Crateriforma spongiae: one gene and its partner. The protein of the gene in region 2 interacts with the protein of the main gene of each other region in a pairwise test. Links are inferred from orthologs where the notes say so. Each region holds a gene or a part of one and is shown on either strand. Other genes may lie near its edges.

Region 1 (9,555 bases), on a different replicon or contig from region 2:
CCGCCCAGCTCGGCTTCGCGTTGATAGACGGCTAAGGTCGTTTCAAAGGTCTCCGCGCGTACACGAAATTCGGGGACCGAATCGGTGTGTTTGTTGCAGTGTTCGACCAACACCCGATACAGGAACCGGAACAGGTGCCGGGGTACCCGCAGCGATTGAAACGCGGTCAACATTCGGTTGTACGACAGGTCGTCGGCGAACAAATCCTTCGGTTCCGGCGATGCACCTTCGGCGGCGCACGCCATCATGCGGGCACGCGCCAAGTCGTACAGCGATTCACCGGTCCAAGCGAACGAGGGCACCACGTTCTGCTTGTCCAATCGGGCCCGTTCGTGGAAATCGCGGTTTTCGCGTTCCACATCCCGGTACAGTTCTTGAGGCAACATCAGCTTGAATCCGATGCCGGGCTGCTTCAGCAATTTGTTGTCCAGCATCGGCCAGACGAATCGCTTCATCAGTTCCTGTTTGCCGCCGGTCAAATGTGGTTCGTCCACGCGGTCCATCAGCACGATGATACCGCGATAGCCCAAACGTTCGATCAAACCTTGAAACTTGTTCAACAGTTCATAGCGATCATCGGTGCGGTCGTAGCGAGGAATCGGCTGGTTGGCCAACTCGCGTCGCGGGAACCGCAACAGCACCGTGCGAAGCGATCCGACTTCGCGTTTGCCGACCCGCATATGACGGCGGATGCCCATCGCGGCAAAGTGACACTTGATCCATCGCCACAAAAAAGGCGATGAAAACAGCAAAGCCAACGCCGGGGCCAGCCACAGAATGGTCAGGCTGCGACCACCGTCCTCGCCACCGTTTTGCCGCATGAACAGGTATCCCGTCAGGACCACGGCGACGATGGTACCGATCATTGCCAGGGACACGTCCCACAAAGCCAACCAGTTGGAAAACGACAGTTTCTTTCGCAATTGACTCCATCGCCCCACCGACGTCGACGCGGTGGATTGATCGTACGCCATCGCCAACAACAGAAAATCGCGGGCTGCGGTACGGTCCAGTTTCGCCAAATGGGCGGTGGTGATTGCGTCTTCGCTGGAGGCGTCTTCACGAGTCGATCCGATCGCCAGCACTCGGTCGACCAGGCTGGTCACACCGATGCACAAAATCGCGTCCATGTGGTCCCACAATCGCCATGCATCCAGGACCTTTTCCGGCTTGCGTGCCACCCGCCGACTCATCCGTTCGCTGAAGTGATCCAGAAACGGATTGAAGTCGTCATAGCGAATCACGAACACACGTTGTTCGGGATGCTGGGCGTTGTAGCGGGCCAGATGTCGGTCGACTTGCAACCGCATCGCCGTTTTCCCGCTGCCCTTCGGTCCGAACACGATCGCCGTGGATGGTTCGGCCGGGTCCCCGTACACCTTGTCCCAGACCGGATGGTAGGCACTGCTGATGCAGTGTTCCTTGAAAACCTGGTCGGTCTGCGCGTCTTCCTCGGCAAAAGGATTGCGAGAGATACCGTGATGCTCAAGCAAAGATTGAATGTTCATGCAATATCCGGTGCATCCGTTTGCAACGAAAGGTTCAGCGTAGCGACAAGGGCGTTGATCACAGACAAAAACTGAAAGGGTATTCCCGATCAGGATGCATCCAGGCTTTTGATCATTTTGACAAAGTCATCACGATTGGCCTGAACGACTTTGGCCGGCCCGATCATCTTGACGAAATACAAGCGCCCTTTAGGGCTTTGCAGAATAGCGCCGGTCATCGCGTAATCTTCGCGTTTGACCATTCGGCCACCCGCAAAGGGACCACCGCCCATGCGTTCGCTGAACGAACCAGCGTGGTCGACGATCACGACTTGCCAATCGCCCAGCTTCATCGCTTCACGCTTGAACGCACCTTCGGGGCTTTCGCTGAATTGACCTTTCCAGCGGGCGATGTTCGGTTCCAAGCCACCGCCACTGGCCATGCCATAAACACGGGCGGTCACTTCGTCATCACCCTTGCCATCGGTGGCGACAAACTCGGCTTCGACGATCCGCGATTTGGGCGGTGATTTTTTGAACGCCGCGGGCACCGTCAGTTGGGCTTCGTTAAGAACGTTGATTTTTTCAGTCGTCTTTGTCGCCGCGTCATCGGCCAAAACCGGGGACGACGCCAAGACCGTTAACAAACCGAACGCGGACAAAGTCAGGGGACCGGTGAAGGATCGCATGGCGATGGGCTCCGTTGGAAATTCGTATGGGACAATGCATTCGCGAAAAGGAATGCACGCGACCGCGAAAAAATTTACCGCAGTCGGACGGTTTACCGTAGTCCCGAAGAAAGCCGACCGACACATCCCTGCTGCCCCAAAATCCTGGTTCACAGCGACCGGGGATCCCGCTAGCGACGAATCGATCCCCACAATTTCGCCAATTCGACCAAGTGCTCGGTGGCGGCGACCATTTCATCCAGGCACGCAAATTCCGTCACGCTGTGGATATTGTGCTGGCCGCTGGACAGGTTCGGCGTCGGCAATCCTTTTTCGGTCAACTGGCTTCCATCGGTGCCGCCACGAATGATCGCTTTGGTGCAGGTTCGCCCCAGATTCTGAAACGCTTTTTCGGCCAGAGTCACGGATTCGGGCAACTTTTTCAGCCCGTCGGCCAGATTGCGATACTGTCGATAAACACTGACCTCATATTCGATGCCCGGATGATCGGCAGCCACTTCGGCGGCGATTCGTCGGATCAGCTTGGCGTATTCTTCCAAATCAGCGGTGTCGAACGAACGTAAAATCAGTTCGACGGTGCCTTCGCCCGTTCGCGCCTTCATGTCATGGGCGTGAATGAAGCCTTCGCGACCGTCGGTGGTTTCCGGGGTGCAGTGATCTTTGGGCAATCTCGCGACGAATTCCGCGACCGGGCGCATCGCGTTGATCATGCGATCCTTCGCGATTGCCGGGTGAATGTTGTGTCCGGTGAAACGGACCGTCGCCCCATCGGCCGAGAATGTTTCGACATCCAACACGTCCGCTCCGCCACCGTCGATGGTGTAGGCCACATCGGCCCCAAGTTTGTCCAGGTCGATCTTATCGGTTCCGTGACCGATTTCTTCGTCACAGGTGAACAACAACCGAATCGGACCGCGTGGCAACGATGGATTTTCGATCAGCGTGTGTGCCAATTCCATGATGATCGCCACCCCGGCTTTATCATCACCGCCAAGCAATGTGGTGCCGTCGGTGGTGATCAAAGTCTGCGACACCATGTCTTTCAGGTCCGGACAGCCATCGACCGTGATCACATTTCCCGCGGGAAGTGGAATATCGCCGCCGGCGTAGGACTCGATCACCTGCGGCTTGACCGACGTGGCCGGTGCCTCGGGTGAGACATCCATGTGGGCGACCAACGCTATCGTCGGAACATTGCCGGAATCGCCGACGGCGGGTACGGTCGCCCAGACCAAAGCGTTGTCGTCGATCTGAACATCTTCGGCCGACATGGCACGCAATTCTTCGGCCAGCACTACCGCCAAGTCACGCTGCGCCTCGGTGCTGGGGTATGTCTTGCTGTGCGGATCCGCCGGCGTGTCGATTTGGACGTAACGCAGAAAGCGATCCAGCAGGCGTTGGCGATTGATTTGCATGGGGATAAATCGTTCGGTGACAATTGGCGATTCGGAAAGAGCGGCGTGGACGCGGTTCAACCGGGGCATTGGTAGAATTTATCCGCACCGGCGTTAAATTGGACGCCAATCCCGTGTGGAAGCAACCCCGCGTCGTCACCCAGCAGCGTGCACCGGTGGCCGAAGCAGCGGGCGACAAATTTCGACAGCTTTCAATCCAGCGACGACGGCATGACGCAATCGGTCACCTACCTAGTATTTGATGTCGAAAGCGTGGCCGATGGCGATCTGATTGCCAAAGTCCGATACCCCGGCGAAGGGCTGACGCCGGCCGAAGCGATCACGAGGTATCAATCGGAAATCTTCGAAAAGTCCGGAACGACGTTCATCCCGCATACCTTTCAAATCCCGATCGCGGTGGTCATCGCCAAACTGGACGCGGAATTTCGGATGCTGGATTTGGTTTCACTTGACGAACCCCATTTCCGCAGTCATGTGATCACGGCGAATTTTTGGAAGGGGTGGGACATGTACCGTCGGCCCACCTGGATCACCTTCAACGGACGATCGTTCGATCTGCCGATCATGGAAATGGCGGCATTTCGTTACGGCATCTCGCTGGCAAAATGGTTTTCCGGTTCCGGTTACAAAGCCCTGCGCAACCGTTTCAACAGCGAAGCCCATTTGGACCTGCAGGACCTGTTGACCAATTTCGGCGCCGCACGATTGAACGGTGGATTGAACTTGGCGGCACAGTTGTTGGGCAAGCCCGGCAAGATGGGCTTGAACGGCGAAGCGGTCCAACAGAAATACGACGAAGGCGGCAAGATGGAAATCAGCGACTACTGTCGCTGTGACGTCTTGGACACGTACTTTGTCTTTCTCCGGTGCATGGTTTTGACCGGCAAGTTGACACTGGAACAAGAGATCGAATTGGTCCAGCAGGCCAAGGATTTCATCCAACAACGTGCCGCCGATTGCCAGGCCTATCAGGACTATCTGGGGCAATGGGGTGAATGGGTCGACCCCTGGGAAGCCGAGGCGGTGGACGAAGCCGACGAGAACGGTGATGCGACGGGGCCATCGGAATCGGGCGACAGCAACCACGGATCCACCGCCGAACAAACGACTGATTCGGAACCGACTTCATCGCCGGTGGAAGCCGATTCCACGGCAAATCCCCAGTCTGATTCGGCCACCGACGTGACCCCCAAAACGTCCTAACTCGGCCCTTGGAAAATGCCCGTGAAACTCGTCGGGCCTCCCCAGCGATCTGACTTGTGATTCCCAGATCGGCTTTCGTAGACTTCGACCGTTCATCCCGGTGTCAAACACCATAGTTTTGATCGGAAAGTCTGCCCCCTTGGTCGGCACGGATGCCACCGCTGAATGTCTCGCCCGTTTCGGATGCAGGAAGCAGATCCGGACCGGGATGTCTGCTGCGCAGGTCCGACGACGGCTTTCAACCGCATTGACCCTGATCTGCGGGTTGATGCTGGCACTCTCAGGCATCGGTCCCGCGTCCCGAACCGCGACCGCCCAATTCCCGGCATCCGACGCGGCGACCACGGATGAATCGGCACCACAAATCTCGCGACAGCCGCCCCGAGTCGATGGCGACCGAATCGCCAAATGGAATCGCGGCGGGGCCGACATCAGCTGGCTGCGAGACAATTGTCGACTGATGTTCGAAGACCGCATCTATCTGTGCGATCAGGTGCTGTTGGTCGTCGATGGTCCGCCCGGGCGCGTCCGAACGCGATTCGTAATTTCTGGTGTTTCCGACGGCAAAGGCGGGCAAACGGGTCCGCTTTCGGGCGTGATTTATTCGGCATTGGAACCCCAAATTCAATCGCCTACTCCGATCCCGGTGCCGCAAAACCTGCCCGCATTGGCGTCACACCTTCCCGGTGGTTGGCCCGACGTACGATTGCCTCAATCGTCATCCAACCAGGGTGATCTTCGTCTGGCAGGTCATTCGGAATCGCCCGCCGAAGGCTCGGGAACGGGCGACGGTGGGGTTCGGCAAGCCCAATACGCATCGCCGCTTCCGGTTCCCGATTCGCTGCCGGACCAGATGTTCGGGCCCACATTGGTGCCGCCCCCGGCCACAAGTTTTCCGGGCACGCCCGGCGTGGGCACCCCGGTGCCGAACCAGACGACGCTGCCCGATGCGCCGCGAATTCAAAACGGCGAAGGACAATTTCGAATTTTCTCGGCCGACGGTCGACACGAAATCGAGTTTGTTTCACGCAATCCCGCCGCCCCACTTTCGATTCAAAACGTTCCGCGTCCGGCCTTGGGGGAAGAGGTCTGGGTCGCCCGCGGTGGAGCCACCGTTCTGATCCGCGACGTCCAAGCCCAGTTACCCGGCGGACAGTTTCTGGACCTCGGCACGATCTCGTTGTCCGCCCATCGCATCGTCGCGTGGACGCCCTTGCTGAATGATTTGATGCAAGGCCGCGCTGACATGACGTCCCATGATTTGGAGCTGTATCTGGAAGGCGACATCGTGTTTCGGCAAGGAGACCGGATCATCTATGCCGAATCGATGTATTACAACGTGACCCAGGAAACCGGGATGGTGCTGGACGCCGAAGCCATCAGCACGATTCCCGATTACCAGGGCGTGGTGCGATTGAAAGCGGATGTGCTGCAGCAGGTCGCCGAAGGCAATTTCCAAGCGTTCGGTGCCGCGGTGACGACCAGCCGTCTGGGCGTGCCGCGCTATTGGCTGCAAAGCGATCAATTGTCATTTCGCCAGCGTTTGCGGACCACCGTCGACCCGATCACCAATCAAACGATCCAGGCGACCGATTCGTACGTTTCCAGCCGCGACAACTTCATTTACTTCGGCAGCGTTCCGGTTTTCTATTGGCCGCGTTTAAGCGCCAGCATCCGCAAGCCGCCGTTGTATCTGACCGGGGCCAATTTCAAGAACGATGACATCTTCGGAACACAGGTCATGTTGGAATGGGACCTGTTCCAACTGCTGGGATACGACTCGGCCCCGGACGGCGTCGATGTGCGCATCAAAACGGACTACCTCAGTGACCGTGGCCCGGCGTTTGGCACCCGCACCACGTATGACCGCACCAGCTTCTTTGGCATCCCCGGACATGTTCGTGGACAAACCGACGGCTATCTGATTCACGACACGGGCCTGGACACCCTGGGGCAGGACCGCCGTGACTTGACGCCGGAAAAGACTTGGCGTGGCAAGTCCTGGCTTCAACACCGTCACACGTTCAACAGCGGCTGGGAATTCATCGCCGAGGTCGGTTACATCAGCGATCGCAATTTCTTGGAACAATACTTTGAAAGCGATTGGGACCAGCAAAAAGACTACACCACCGGTGCAAGGCTTCGTCGTTACGGCGGCAGCCAATTGTTGGATTTGTCCGTCGAAGCAAGAGTCAATGACTTCTTCAAAGAAACACAGCAACTGCCCGTCCTGGAACACTATGCGATCGGACTTTCGCCGCTGGGCAACGCGTTGACGTGGACGATGAACAACAAAGTCGGCTACGTCGATTTGAATATCGCTGACACGCCGGTCGATCCGGTCGAAGCCGCATCGATGACGACACTGCCGGGTGAAGTCGATGCGCAAGGCTTGATCGCATCAACGCGACACGAATTGTCCGTTCCGCTGGACTTGGGTCCGCTGAACCTGAGCCCCTTTGTCGGTGGCGATGCGACGTATTTCGGCGAAGACATCAACGGCGATTCGCTGACACGTTTGACCGGACAAGCGGGCGTCCGAGCCAGTTTGCCGATGTACCGTATCGATCCGACGATTCAAAGCGCGTTGCTGAATGTCCGCGGCTTGGCCCACAAGATCGAATGGGTGGGCGAATACTTTTATGCCGACAGCGACGCGAACTTTGACGACTTGCCGTACTACGATTCGCTCGATGACAACGCACAGGAACAATTTCGCCGTCGATTCATCATCGATCAATTTGGCGGTGTGTTACCGGCACAGTTCGATCCGCGCGATTATGGATTCCGTCAAGGGATCCAACGCTACGTCACCAGCCCCAGTGATGTGGTGGTGGCCGACCAGCAACAGATTCGCTTGGGGGTTCACCAACGATTCCAAACACGACGTGGCTTGCCGGGCCGGGAACGCATCACGGACATCTTGCGGTTGGACATCGACACCATCCTGATGCCCGACGCCGATCGTGATAATTATGGCGAAACGGTCGGACCGACAACGTACGACGCAAGCTTTCACCTGGGCGATCGCGTTTCATTGCTAAGCGACGGCTACATCGATTTCTTCGACGATGGTTTGCGCAGCATCAGCGGTGGCATACGCATGAGCCGACCGGGCTTGGGCGATGTCTATGCGGGGTTGATCAACATCGATGGACCGGTGACCAGCACAGCCCTGCGGACATCATTGGATTATCGCTTGAACGAAAAGTGGATCGTCCGCGCGGGATCCACCTATGACTTTGCCGACGTTGGTAACGTCGGACAAACGATCGGACTGACTCGCATCGGTGAATCTTTCTTGACGGGATTCGAGGTCACGGTGGACGCCGGACGAGAAAACGTCGGCTTCAACTTCTTCGTTCTGCCGCGATTCTTCCCGACGGGTCGAGGCCGTGTGGGTGGCCAACTGATTCCGCCGCCAGGTGTGGAGGGCTTGGAATGACCGATCCCCATTCACGATCTACATGGCGTCAAAAGTTTGCCGACGCGAGCCGCGGTATCGGCGTCGCGGTCCGGGGACAGAAAAGCTTTTGGGTCCACTTTCCGGCCGGCATTCTGGTTTTGATGACGGCGTTTGCACTGCGTCTGCCCGCCACATCCATGGCGATTCTGTGGCTGACCGTCGGCGTGGTGATCGCGGCGGAAGTCGCCAACAGCGCCTTCGAGGCGTTGGTTCACACGGTGCACCCCAGCTTCGATCCGCGGATCGGCCGCGCGCTGGACATGGCCGCCGGCGCGGTCTTGGTTTTATCGATTGCCGCGGTGGCCGTGGGCATCTGCCTGCTGGGCTGGCCGTTGTGGAAATTTGTCGTCGGGGTGGCAGCCGCCTGAACAGAAAACGCCTACACCATCCGCATCGATTTCCAGCGTCCTTGCAAGAATCGCCCCACCATTGATGCGGCCAGCAAGAACACCCACCCGGTGACAACCCACCACCACCAAGTCAGCCGTCCCGTTTCCGGTTCGAAAACGATGCCGATGCTGCAAGCGATGATCGACGCAAACAATCCGGACAGCAAAACGAACCAAGTGTCACCGGCCCCTCGAAGCGATCCGGCCACGATCAATTGCGTCGCATCGACGATTACATAAATGGCGACGAACCCCAACAAGTTCCGCGCCAGCGATATCGCCACCATCGAATCTTCCGATGCGTCCCCCCACTGATAGAGCGCCAGCAGTTGATCGGGAAACGCCAGGTACAACACCGCCCAAACCATCGAATAGATCCAACCGATCGATAGAGCCCCGGCCACCGATTTGACCGCTCGTGACGGACCACTTTCGGTCAAATGCCGCCCCACCAGGACCGATGCGGCGATCGCGACGCCGACCAACGGGACATAAGCGATCATGTTGAAATTGATCGCCATCGTGGTCGCTCGCAGTGGCAAGTCCCCCAGTTGTCCGATTTGCAAGACGATCGCGGTGAACCCAGCCGCCTCGGTTAACGACATCAATCCCGAAGGCAAACCGAAGAACAACAACTTGCGGATCAACGCGGGATCAAAAGAGATGCCGGCCAGAATCCGATAGCTTTCCTGAAACTTGGGCCGTGCCAACAAGAATGCGAACAACCCGCCCTTGAACCAGAACGAGATCAAACTGGCCCAACCGGCACCGATGATGCCCATCGCTTCGATTTGCAGCGGCCCCATGTTCATTCCAAAAATGAACATCCAATCCAAAACCAGATTCACGACGCCCGATGCGATACTGGCCCACATGATCACGTGCGTCCGTTCCGTACCGGCAAAG
Region 2 (9,630 bases):
ACGACGTCCAGCCAGTCCTTGGCGGCTTTCATGTTGCCACCCGCCATCCCGCCGCTGCCGATCACACCGATCGGTATCCGACTGTTGGCCGATGCCGTCTCATCGGCCAACGACCGCGGTTGCGAATAGAAGTAGGGCGTCGTCACCGCGGTGGTCGCGGCGGAAGCTTTCAAGAAATCACGTCGGGTGGGACGAAGGCGTGTCACGGGCGATGCACCTGTGTCAGGAGGGAAGGGATGACGAAATCAGATCGGACGGGAACGTCCGGCGGAGCCTTTGGAATCGAGCGGTTTGACGACAAAGCCGGCGATCGAGTCAGGCAAGGAATTCGAAATCGAACCGGCCGAGCCGCCCGGGACGAACGCGCCCCATCATGATTCGAACAGACCGCCGCGACGTCGACATGATGTGACAAAACGGACAACACCATCGAATTATCGAAACGCCCGACACGGGTTTCCGCGGGGGCAGCGTGAAGTTTTGCTGTCGCAACGGCAATGATCTTGCCGCAAATGTCCGTCACGGCCGACACTAAACACTAACTTCGGCGCGCCCCAACCGAATGGCGGATCCGCCTTGGTTGGTTTGGCACAGTCGTTTCAGCCGACACGATCGACCACCCATCCTACCTTCTTTGCCCCCTTGAAGTGACCATGAATTGCAACTGTCCCCAATGCGGCAACCAATACCAAGTCGACGAATCGTTTATCGGCCGAACGGTCAAATGTCGTTCATGCGGTGCGACCTTTCAGGTCCAGAGTCCGGGGTCGGGCGCGGGAACCGAGCCCGTTCCGGCGGTCGTCGCCGGCCCGATGTCCAATTCGACGACCGACGGCGATGACGAATTCCGCGCCGGCTCGGTCGAGATCGGATCGGCCGAAGCAACCATGCGTGGGGGCCAAGCCAACGGGTCGCGAAACGCCGACGCGATTGACTACGAAATCTTCGGTCACGAAACGCAGTACGTAGAAATCACCTTGGACCCGGGCGAACAAACGATCGCCGAAGCCGGCGCGTTGATGTTCATGTCCGACGGCATCACGATGGAAACCGTCTTTGGTGACCCCGGCCAGCAAGGCGGCGGATTCTGGGCCAAGGCCATGTCCGCCGGCAAACGAGTGCTGACCGGCGAATCCCTGTTCATGACCACCTTTACCAACCATGGACGCGGGCGAGCGGTGGTTGCCTTTGGCGCCCCCTACCCCGGTCGCATGATTCCGATGCACCTGGACCAATTGGGCGGCGAACTGATTTGCCAAAAGGACGCGTTTCTGTGCGGGGCCCGAGGGATTCAAATCGACATCGCGTTCCAAAAGAAGATCGGTGCCGGGCTGTTCGGCGGCGAAGGATTCATCATGCAACGGTTGCGGGGCGACGGCATCGCAATCGTCCATGCCGGTGGGACCATGATGTATCGCGAACTGGCGGCCGGAGAAAAACTGCGGCTGGATACCGGTTGCTTGATGGCGATCGGCCCAACCGTCCAGTACGACATCGAGTTCGTCGGTGGCCTGAAAAACGCGTTTTTGGGCGGCGAAGGCCTATTCATGGCCACCGTGGTCGGGCCGGGCCCGGTGTGGCTGCAATCGTTGCCGTTTTCGCGTCTGGCCGGACGCGTCGCATCGGCGATCCCCCGCGCCGGAAGCGGCAGCAGCAAGGGCGAAGGCACCGTGCTGGGCGGCCTGGGTGAAATGTTCATGGGCGACTAAGCAAGCAGCCGTGTCGACGGCGACGAATGTTCATTTCGCCCTGATTGATCGGTTCCCGGCGCCAGCCTAATCTGGCGTTTATGGTTGCACCACTATCCGACGATGCCTACGCCGATTTCGTCGCGGCGATCGCTGACAGCGATGTCCAACGGATCCAATCGATCCTGTCTGGCACCGAATTCATTTTGATCAGCGTGGAAGATCCGGATGAACCGGAGGATTCCGAGGAGATCGGCGCGCTGACCGCGGAACTGGAGGACCAAGATGTTTTGGTCGTCTTCAGCAGCGAAAGCCACGCCGAACAATTCGTCAACGCACAAGCCGATGTCTTCGAGGATATCGAAGAGGTCCAGGGCTTCACCGTGGGCGGCGAATTGCTGATGGATTACCTGCCCGACGACTATGGGATCCTGATCAACCCGGAAACCGACGATGTGCAGCTGATCGACGCCGACATCGCGGACCAGATGCGACCACCGGTCGACGAAGACGCATCCTAGCCGATGGCCGGTCCGGTAGCAGGTCGGATTGGCGGCTAAGCCCCGACGTGTTTCTGCATCGCCTGGTGCGGGATCCCGACTTCGACGAAGGAGGCATCGACGTTTTGATAGCCCAGCTTTTCATAAAAGCCCGTTGCTTCTTCGCGGGCGTGAAGCCGGAACGATCGCACACCAGAATCCCCCAACAACTCCTCAGCATTCCGCATCAAGAACGCGCCGATGCCCTTGTTCTGATGCTCCGGGGCGACCGCCATTTGACGAAACTTGACCGCTCCACCGTCCAACGGTCGGGCCGACAAGGTGGCAACCAGGACGCCGTCGACGGTCACACCGAAATGCCGATCGGAATGCTCGGCATCCAAATCTTCCGGGGAAAAACTGATCCCCAGCGGCTTGCGTAGGACTTCGTGGCGCAGGTCCAACGCTTCTTGATAAAGCGGCGTGCACCATTGGATCGTCACGAATTCCATCGGACCGGTTCCACAATGCGTCAAGAGGCGAGCGTTCGGAAAGACGTGCTCAATTCCAGGAGGCCCCGGCCTAAGACCCGGCCGCTGACGACGCCAGTGCCTGACCAGGCGGCGGCCGCATGACCAGGGCGACCGATCTGCATCGAGCGCAGCGGATTGTAACGGCTGGCTGTGGCCACGTGACCCGGCGGTCCGTCTGGGCATCAGTCCCGTCGGCCCAAAATGACAACGCCGGCAATGTGCCACTGGCCTCGACGATTCGGATATCCGGTTGCTACATTGCCAGACTTTCCGTTTTGCCAAGGATTTTCGGCCTTTCCCAAGTCCCGAGCGGTCGACGCCGGCAACCACGCGACTAGCCTGACGCCGCGGATTGTTTTGCCGCCCCCGTATCAACCCTAGCCGGTCTGTCCAAACGTGATCCTGATTTTACAAAGCAAAGCCACCGACGATCAGGTCGACCATGTGATCGAAAAGGTGGAATCGCTCGGCCTGAAAGCCCACCTGAGCCGCGGAACGTACCGCACAATCGTCGGCATCATCGGCGACGAATCCAAGCTTAGCGAAGAACGATTGCGATCGATCCCGGGCGTCAGCGAAGTCGTCCCGGTGTTGCCGCCGTACAAGTTGGCTTCCCTGGAAGCCCATCCCGAACCCAGCGTCGTCAATGTTTCGGGCGTCCAAATCGGTGGCGGCCATTTGGGCATGATCGCCGGCCCATGCAGCGTCGAAGACGCCGACCGGATGCACCGCATCGCCAAATCCGTCCGTGACGCCGGTGCGAACCTGTTTCGCGGCGGTGCCTACAAGCCCCGCACCAGCCCCTACGCGTTCCAGGGCTTGGGCGAAGACGGACTGAAGATCCTTCGCGAAGTCGGCGACGAATACGGCATGCCGATCGTCACCGAGGTGACCGATCCCCGCAACGTCGAATTGGTCGCCAAGTATGCCGACATGCTGCAGGTCGGTGCCCGCAACATGCAGAATTTTGTGCTGTTGACCGAGGTCGGCAGGACGTCGCGTCCGGTCCTGTTGAAACGCGGTATGAGCGCGACAATCAAAGACCTGTTGATGAGCGCCGAATACGTATTGTCGCAGGGCAACCCGAACGTCGTGCTTTGCGAACGCGGCATCAAAGGCTTCGATACGATCACCCGAAACTTGTTCGACGTGGCGGCCGTCCCGGCGGTCAAAGCCCTGACGCACCTGCCCATCATTGTCGACCCGTCGCACGCGACCGGACGGCCAGACCTGATCCCGCCGTGTGCTTTGGCTGGCATCGCGGCCGGCGCCGATGGCGTCCACGTCGAAGTGCATGACTGTCCCGAAGAAGCCAAAAGCGACGGGCCTCAAGCACTGCTTCCCGACCAATACCAAGAACTGGCCAAGCAAATGCGACAGCTGGCCGAACTGTTTCAAAAGACCATTTCACCGCTCCCGGAGGCCCTGGCATGACTCGCCGCACCCTGATCGCTGGCAACTGGAAAATGAACATGCGGGCCGAATCGGCCGCCGCACTGGCCAAAGGCATCGTCGACGCTGTCGGCAATACGCCGCCGGTGGATGTGGCGGTTTGCCCGCCGTCGGTCTACTTGGCCCCCGTCGCCGGCGTCGTCGCCGGATCCTCGGTCGGCCTTGGCGCTCAAAACCTGTATCCGGAATCCGACGGCGCTTTTACCGGGGAAGTCAACGCGGCCATGTTGACCGACATCGGCTGCCGTTACTGCATTCTGGGCCACAGTGAACGTCGCCAATTGATGGGCGAAACTGACAAGGACGTTTCCACCAAGCTGCATGCCGCCTTGGCGGGCAATCTGATCCCGATCGTCTGCGTCGGTGAAACCTTGGAACAACGTGAATCGGGAACGACCGAAGACGTCATTGCCAAGCAAATCGAAGGCTCGTTGGCCGGACTGGACGAAGCCCGTGCCGCGGGAATCGTGATCGCCTATGAACCGGTTTGGGCCATCGGCACCGGCAAGACGGCCAGCAAGGAACAGGCCGAAGAAGTCCACGTCTTCATTCGCGGGTTGTTGACCAAGCAATTCGGGGGCGAAGTCGCCGAACAAATTCGCATCCAGTACGGCGGAAGCGTCAAACCGGGCAACGCCGCCGAATTGCTGGCCCAGCCGAACATCGACGGTGCACTGGTCGGCGGAGCCAGCCTGAAGGTCGACGATTTTCTGGCGATCATCAACGCTTCCTGACCCCCAACCAAGCTGACCGGGCCGGCTTGCAACGTTTGACCAACGCGGCGTCGAAACACGGGCCGCCCTCCTGCATCAATCGCGTCGCCGCCCCCCGGGCCGTCGACGCTTTGCACGCAATCAGAATCGAAACGGATTGAACCCATGAACCTGATGATCCTTGGAAGCTTCGCCGGCGTCGTGCTGGGTACCCTGATGGCTTTCCTTTCGCTGTTCCTGATCCTGCTGGTCCTGGTCCAGCGTGGCCGTGGCGGCGGATTGACCGGCGCCCTGGGTGGACCGGGCGGTCAAAGTGCATTTGGCAGCAAAGCGGGCGACACGTTTACCGTGATCACCGTCGTTGTGGCCGCCGTCTGGGCTTTCACTTGTGCGTTCACGATGTGGTTGCTGGGCACCCACACATTGCCGGTCGCCGAAAACACACCGGCGGTTTCCAGCGGACCGGGCGATGATGCGGACGAAACGACCGACGGATTGAACATCCCCACCGGCGATTCGCTGGGACTCGGTGGCCTGTCGGTCGGCGACGATGCCGGCGATTCGGCCAACGAGAACGTGCAACTGACGCCCGCCGACGGCGGTGACGCGCCGGCCGATGCCGATGACCAAGCGACGGAATCAAACGCCGAGACCGCGGCGGACGACGAAGCCGCCTCCGACGACGCGACAACCGGCGACGACGCGGGATCCCAAGACGGCGACGAATCGACCGAGACGGACGAAACCACGTCCGCCGAATAAGCCTCCACCCGCCCGATTGGTCCACGACGGCAATTGCGATTGATGACGACAGCCCAGTCCGACGGTCTCGCCCCCACCGCTAACGCCGCGGACACGCCCGGCGCCGGAATCCGCAGCATGACCGGGCAGGGTCGCGCCCAATGCTCGGCCGACTGTGGGACGGTGACCGTCGAAATCCGTTCGGTCAACAATCGCGGCATCAAAATCAGTGTGCGAACCCCCGATTCGTTGGCGGATTTGGCCGCGACGGTCGAAACAACCGTTCGCAAATGGGTCCACCGTGGATCCTTCACCGTCAATTTGACGTGGCGTCCCAAAGAAACGTCGACCGCGGTGAAGGTCAACACCGACGTCGTGTCGTCGTACTTTCGACAAATTAAGGACGCGCAAACCCATTGCGGTGTGGACCAAGACATCGACTGGGTGGGGTTGATGCAGTTGCCCGGCGTCCTGATATCCGACGGCCCGACCGACCGGGTCGATCACACACTTCGGGATTTGGTCAACACCACGCTTCGGCATGCGGTCGACGCATTGGATCAAATGCGTCAGCGTGAGGGGGCCGAAATGGCAGCCAGCCTGACGTCGGACCTCGGCCGGATCGCCGGACACGTCGAAACCATCAAAGGCTTTGTCCCCGACACGGTTCAGCGGTACCGGGATCGTTTGGAATCGAAGGTACGGTCGGCCATCGATGCGTATGACCTAAAAATCGATTCAATCGATTTGCTACGCGAGATCCAGATCTATGCGGACCGCGTCGACATCAGCGAAGAAATCACCCGACTGGAAAGCCACCTAAAGTTGTTTGGACAGGTGTTGGGCGGTGATTCACTAGCAGACCAAAATCCATCCACGTCATCGTCGACCGCCGGCCCAGATTCACCCACCCATTCACCGGCAGGACGCCGTTTGGATTTCGTCATCCAGGAAATGGTGCGGGAAACCAACACGATCGGCAGCAAGGCGTCCAATGCGGACGTGTCCGCTCAAGTGGTTGAGGTGAAGTGTGCTTTGGAACGAATGCGAGAAATGGTTCAAAATCTCGAATGACGCAGACTGAAATCATGTGCCACGGCGAACGCCAATCGATCGAATCGGGCAAGCGGCAACAACGACCGCCTGGAAACCCGACCGATCCCGTGGCACGTTTGGTGGTCATCTCGGGCCCCAGCGGCGCCGGCAAATCGACCGTTCTCCGCCGATTGATGCGGGAATGCGACCTGCCGCTGGCGATGAGCGTCTCGGCGACCACCCGACCGCCGCGGCCGGGCGAAGTGGACGGGGTCGACTATCACTTCTTGGATCGCGACGAATTTCGACGTCGAATTGACGCCGGCGATTTCCTGGAATGGAAGGAAGTCTTCGGCCTGGGACACTACTATGGGACGCTTCGGTCGGAAGTAACGACTGGCCTAAAACACGGTCGCTGGGTAATTTTAGAAATCGACGTCCAGGGCGCTTTGGCCGTTTTCCAGGATTCCCGGTGGGACCCGGTCAGCTTTTTCATTCATCCCGGCGACATGAATGAGCTGGAACGACGGCTCCGGTCGCGCGGAACCGAAGACGAAACAAAGGTCGTCGCTCGGCTGAAGACGGCCGCCCGCGAAATGAAATTTAGCGACCACTATCGGCATGAAATCATCAACGAGTCGGTCGATCACTCGGTCCAAGAAATCTGTGAGATCCTAAAGGAATACTGTAGCTAAACGATGCTTGAAGAACTGAAAGAAGAAGAGATCGTCAACAAGGTCGGTGGCCGATTCAAACTCAGCACCCTGATCCAAAAACGCCTGGTCCAACTGAACCAGGGAAGCCGCGCTCTGGTCAGCGTGGACACTCACGACAAAATGTCGATCGTCTTGCAGGAAATCATGCAAGACAAGATCGTTCTGAACACGGAAAACGAAGTTCAGGCTGTCGACGATTTGAACGCGGCGATCGCAGCGGCCGAAGGCCCGGATCTGGAAGCGTCTGACCTATGACCCCTGCGTCGTCACGGACGGTACTGTTGGCCGTCGGTGGCGGTATCGCCGCATACAAGGTCGCGACCGTCTGCAGCCGTCTGTCCCAGGCCGGCCATCAGGTTCGGGTCGCCATGACCGAATCGGCCACCCGGTTCGTGGGTCCGGCAACCTTCGCCGCCCTATCGGGATCCGCCGTCGCCGGCGATACGATCGATCCGCACTCCCGACCGCTGGGTCCCCACATCGAATTGGCCGATGGGATCGACTTGATGTTGGTCGCACCGGCCACTGCTAATTTGATGGCCAAGTTTGCCGTCGGGGTCGCCGACGATTTGATTTCCACGACCTATCTGCAAGTCACCGCACCGGTACTGCTGGCGCCGGCGATGAGCGACATCATGTGGGAAAAACCCGCTGTCCAACGTAACGTTCAGCGTTTGCGGGACGACGGCTGTCATTTCGTAGGCCCCGAAACCGGATGGCTCAGTTGCCGTGCGTCGGGCACCGGACGAATGTCCGAACCAGAAACCATCGTCCAAGCCGCCCAAGACCTGTTGGCACAAACGAACACAAACTGACATGACACTGCACGTCTTTGGGCACCGCAACCCGGACACCGATGCGATCTGCAGCGCGATCGCTTATGCCGATTTTCTTCAACGGACGACGCGTCCCGACGCGGTCGCCGGCAGCTGCGGCCCGCCAAATGAACGGACCGAATTTGCACTTCGCAAAGCCGGACTTCAGCCTCCTCGCATCACGATGGACGTTCGTCCGGAACTGCGCGACATCTGTAAACGCGATGTCATCTGCGCCCGTTCCGACGAGGTGTTCTACGAAGTCTATCAGCGGATGAACCATCACGGCATCCGTTCGATACCGGTGCTGGACGATTCGAAACACCTGATCGGCTTGGTCACGTTGTTGGACCTTTTGGAGCTGGTGTTCCAAGGCGGTGTCGACCCGATCCAATCGCGACAGGTCCGAACCAACTTGGATAAGGTCGTCAGCGTTCTTGGCGGCAGTTTCCAGCACTCGATTGATACCGGTCGAAACGACGAATTGATCGTCACCGTCGGTGCGATGAGCGCCGAAGGTTTTACCCATCGGATGAAACAGTTCCCCGCCGAGCGTTTGCTGGTCGTCAGCGGCGACCGTCCGACCATTCAATTGCCCGCTCTGGAAATGGGCGTCCGTGGCTTGGTGGTCACCGGCGGCTATGAATTGTCCAGCGGCTTGCTGCACTTGGCCCAGGCACGTGGCGTGACGGTGATTTGCAGCCCGTTCGATACCGCCACCACCACCATGCGGATCAAAGCGGCGCGTCTGATTGATGAAGTGGTCGATCGTGATTTCATGTCGCTGCCGGGCAAATTGCCCGTGACGACGGCGCGTAACCAGATCTATCGGTCACCCCAAAGCGTGTTCCCGGTCTTGGAAGGCCCCGAACTGATCGGTGTGCTTAGTAAAAGCGACCTGGTGAACCCGCCCCAGCCGGAATTGGTCTTGGTGGACCATAACGAACTTTCTCAAGCGGTCGCCGGCGCGGAAGAGGCGGATATCGTCGAAGTCTTGGACCACCACCGCCTGGGCGGATCTCTTAAATCCAGTGGCCCGATGCGTTTCTTTATGGAACCGGTCGGATCGACTTGCACCTTGGTTGCCCAGAAGTTTCGCACCGCCCAAATCGATCCAACCCCCGGTGTCGCGCTTTGCATGGCGTCGGGCATCATCAGCGACACGCTGTTCCTCAGGTCTCCGACCGCGACCGAAGCCGATCGCGAAATCTTGGATTGGCTGCAATCCTTGTGTGATGTGGACTTGAAAGAATTCGCCGATGAATTCTTTCAAGTCGGTTCCGCACTGCGCACATGCACGCCGGAGAAAGTCGTCCGCGAAGACTGCAAGGAATTCGAAGAAGCCGGGCGTCAGTTTTCGATTTCCCAAATCGAAGAAATCGGCTTCGACCTGTTCTGGCAACGACAAGATGAATTGGCGGACGCGTTGGAAGCCATGGCGGCGGAAAATGGCTACGA

What was found.
Region 1: the proteins of tpiA (region 2) and pepT interact in binary tests that used the Escherichia coli proteins (3 or more experiments, as listed by UniProt). The link is inferred for Crateriforma spongiae from one-to-one orthologs.

Annotation. Positions count from the first base shown.
Region 1 is NZ_JAAXMS010000003.1:8,247-17,801, reverse strand. Bases 1,470-4,373 are described here. They hold pepT (peptidase T), read right to left. Parts: upstream 3,592-4,373; coding sequence 2,347-3,591; downstream 1,470-2,346. Other genes in these bases: HFP54_RS08120 (3'-5' exonuclease), read left to right, coding at 3,802-4,373; HFP54_RS08130 (hypothetical protein), read right to left, coding at 1,598-2,176; HFP54_RS08135 (hypothetical protein), read right to left, coding at 1,470-1,508. Also shown: more of HFP54_RS08135, read right to left, coding at 1-1,469; more of HFP54_RS08120, read left to right, coding at 4,374-4,794; HFP54_RS08115 (LPS-assembly protein LptD), read left to right, coding at 5,003-8,239; HFP54_RS08110 (diacylglycerol kinase), read left to right, coding at 8,236-8,628; HFP54_RS08105 (MATE family efflux transporter), read right to left, coding at 8,640-9,555. UniProt on the Escherichia coli protein: Cleaves the N-terminal amino acid of tripeptides.
Region 2 is NZ_JAAXMS010000002.1:562,596-572,225, forward strand. What follows is about bases 3,030-6,008. They hold tpiA (triose-phosphate isomerase), read left to right. Parts: upstream 3,030-4,130; coding sequence 4,131-4,886; downstream 4,887-6,008. Other genes in these bases: aroF (3-deoxy-7-phosphoheptulonate synthase), read left to right, coding at 3,097-4,134; secG (preprotein translocase subunit SecG), read left to right, coding at 5,031-5,627; HFP54_RS06280 (YicC family protein), read left to right, coding at 5,670-6,008. In the rest of the region: HFP54_RS26130 (Gfo/Idh/MocA family protein), read right to left, coding at 1-206; HFP54_RS06250 (TIGR00266 family protein), read left to right, coding at 888-1,709; HFP54_RS06255 (SseB family protein), read left to right, coding at 1,790-2,209; HFP54_RS06260 (GNAT family N-acetyltransferase), read right to left, coding at 2,245-2,679; more of HFP54_RS06280, read left to right, coding at 6,009-6,680; gmk (guanylate kinase), read left to right, coding at 6,677-7,336; HFP54_RS06290 (DNA-directed RNA polymerase subunit omega), read left to right, coding at 7,340-7,612; HFP54_RS06295 (flavoprotein), read left to right, coding at 7,609-8,172; HFP54_RS06300 (putative manganese-dependent inorganic diphosphatase), read left to right, coding at 8,174-9,630. UniProt on the Escherichia coli protein: Involved in the gluconeogenesis. Catalyzes stereospecifically the conversion of dihydroxyacetone phosphate (DHAP) to D-glyceraldehyde-3-phosphate (G3P).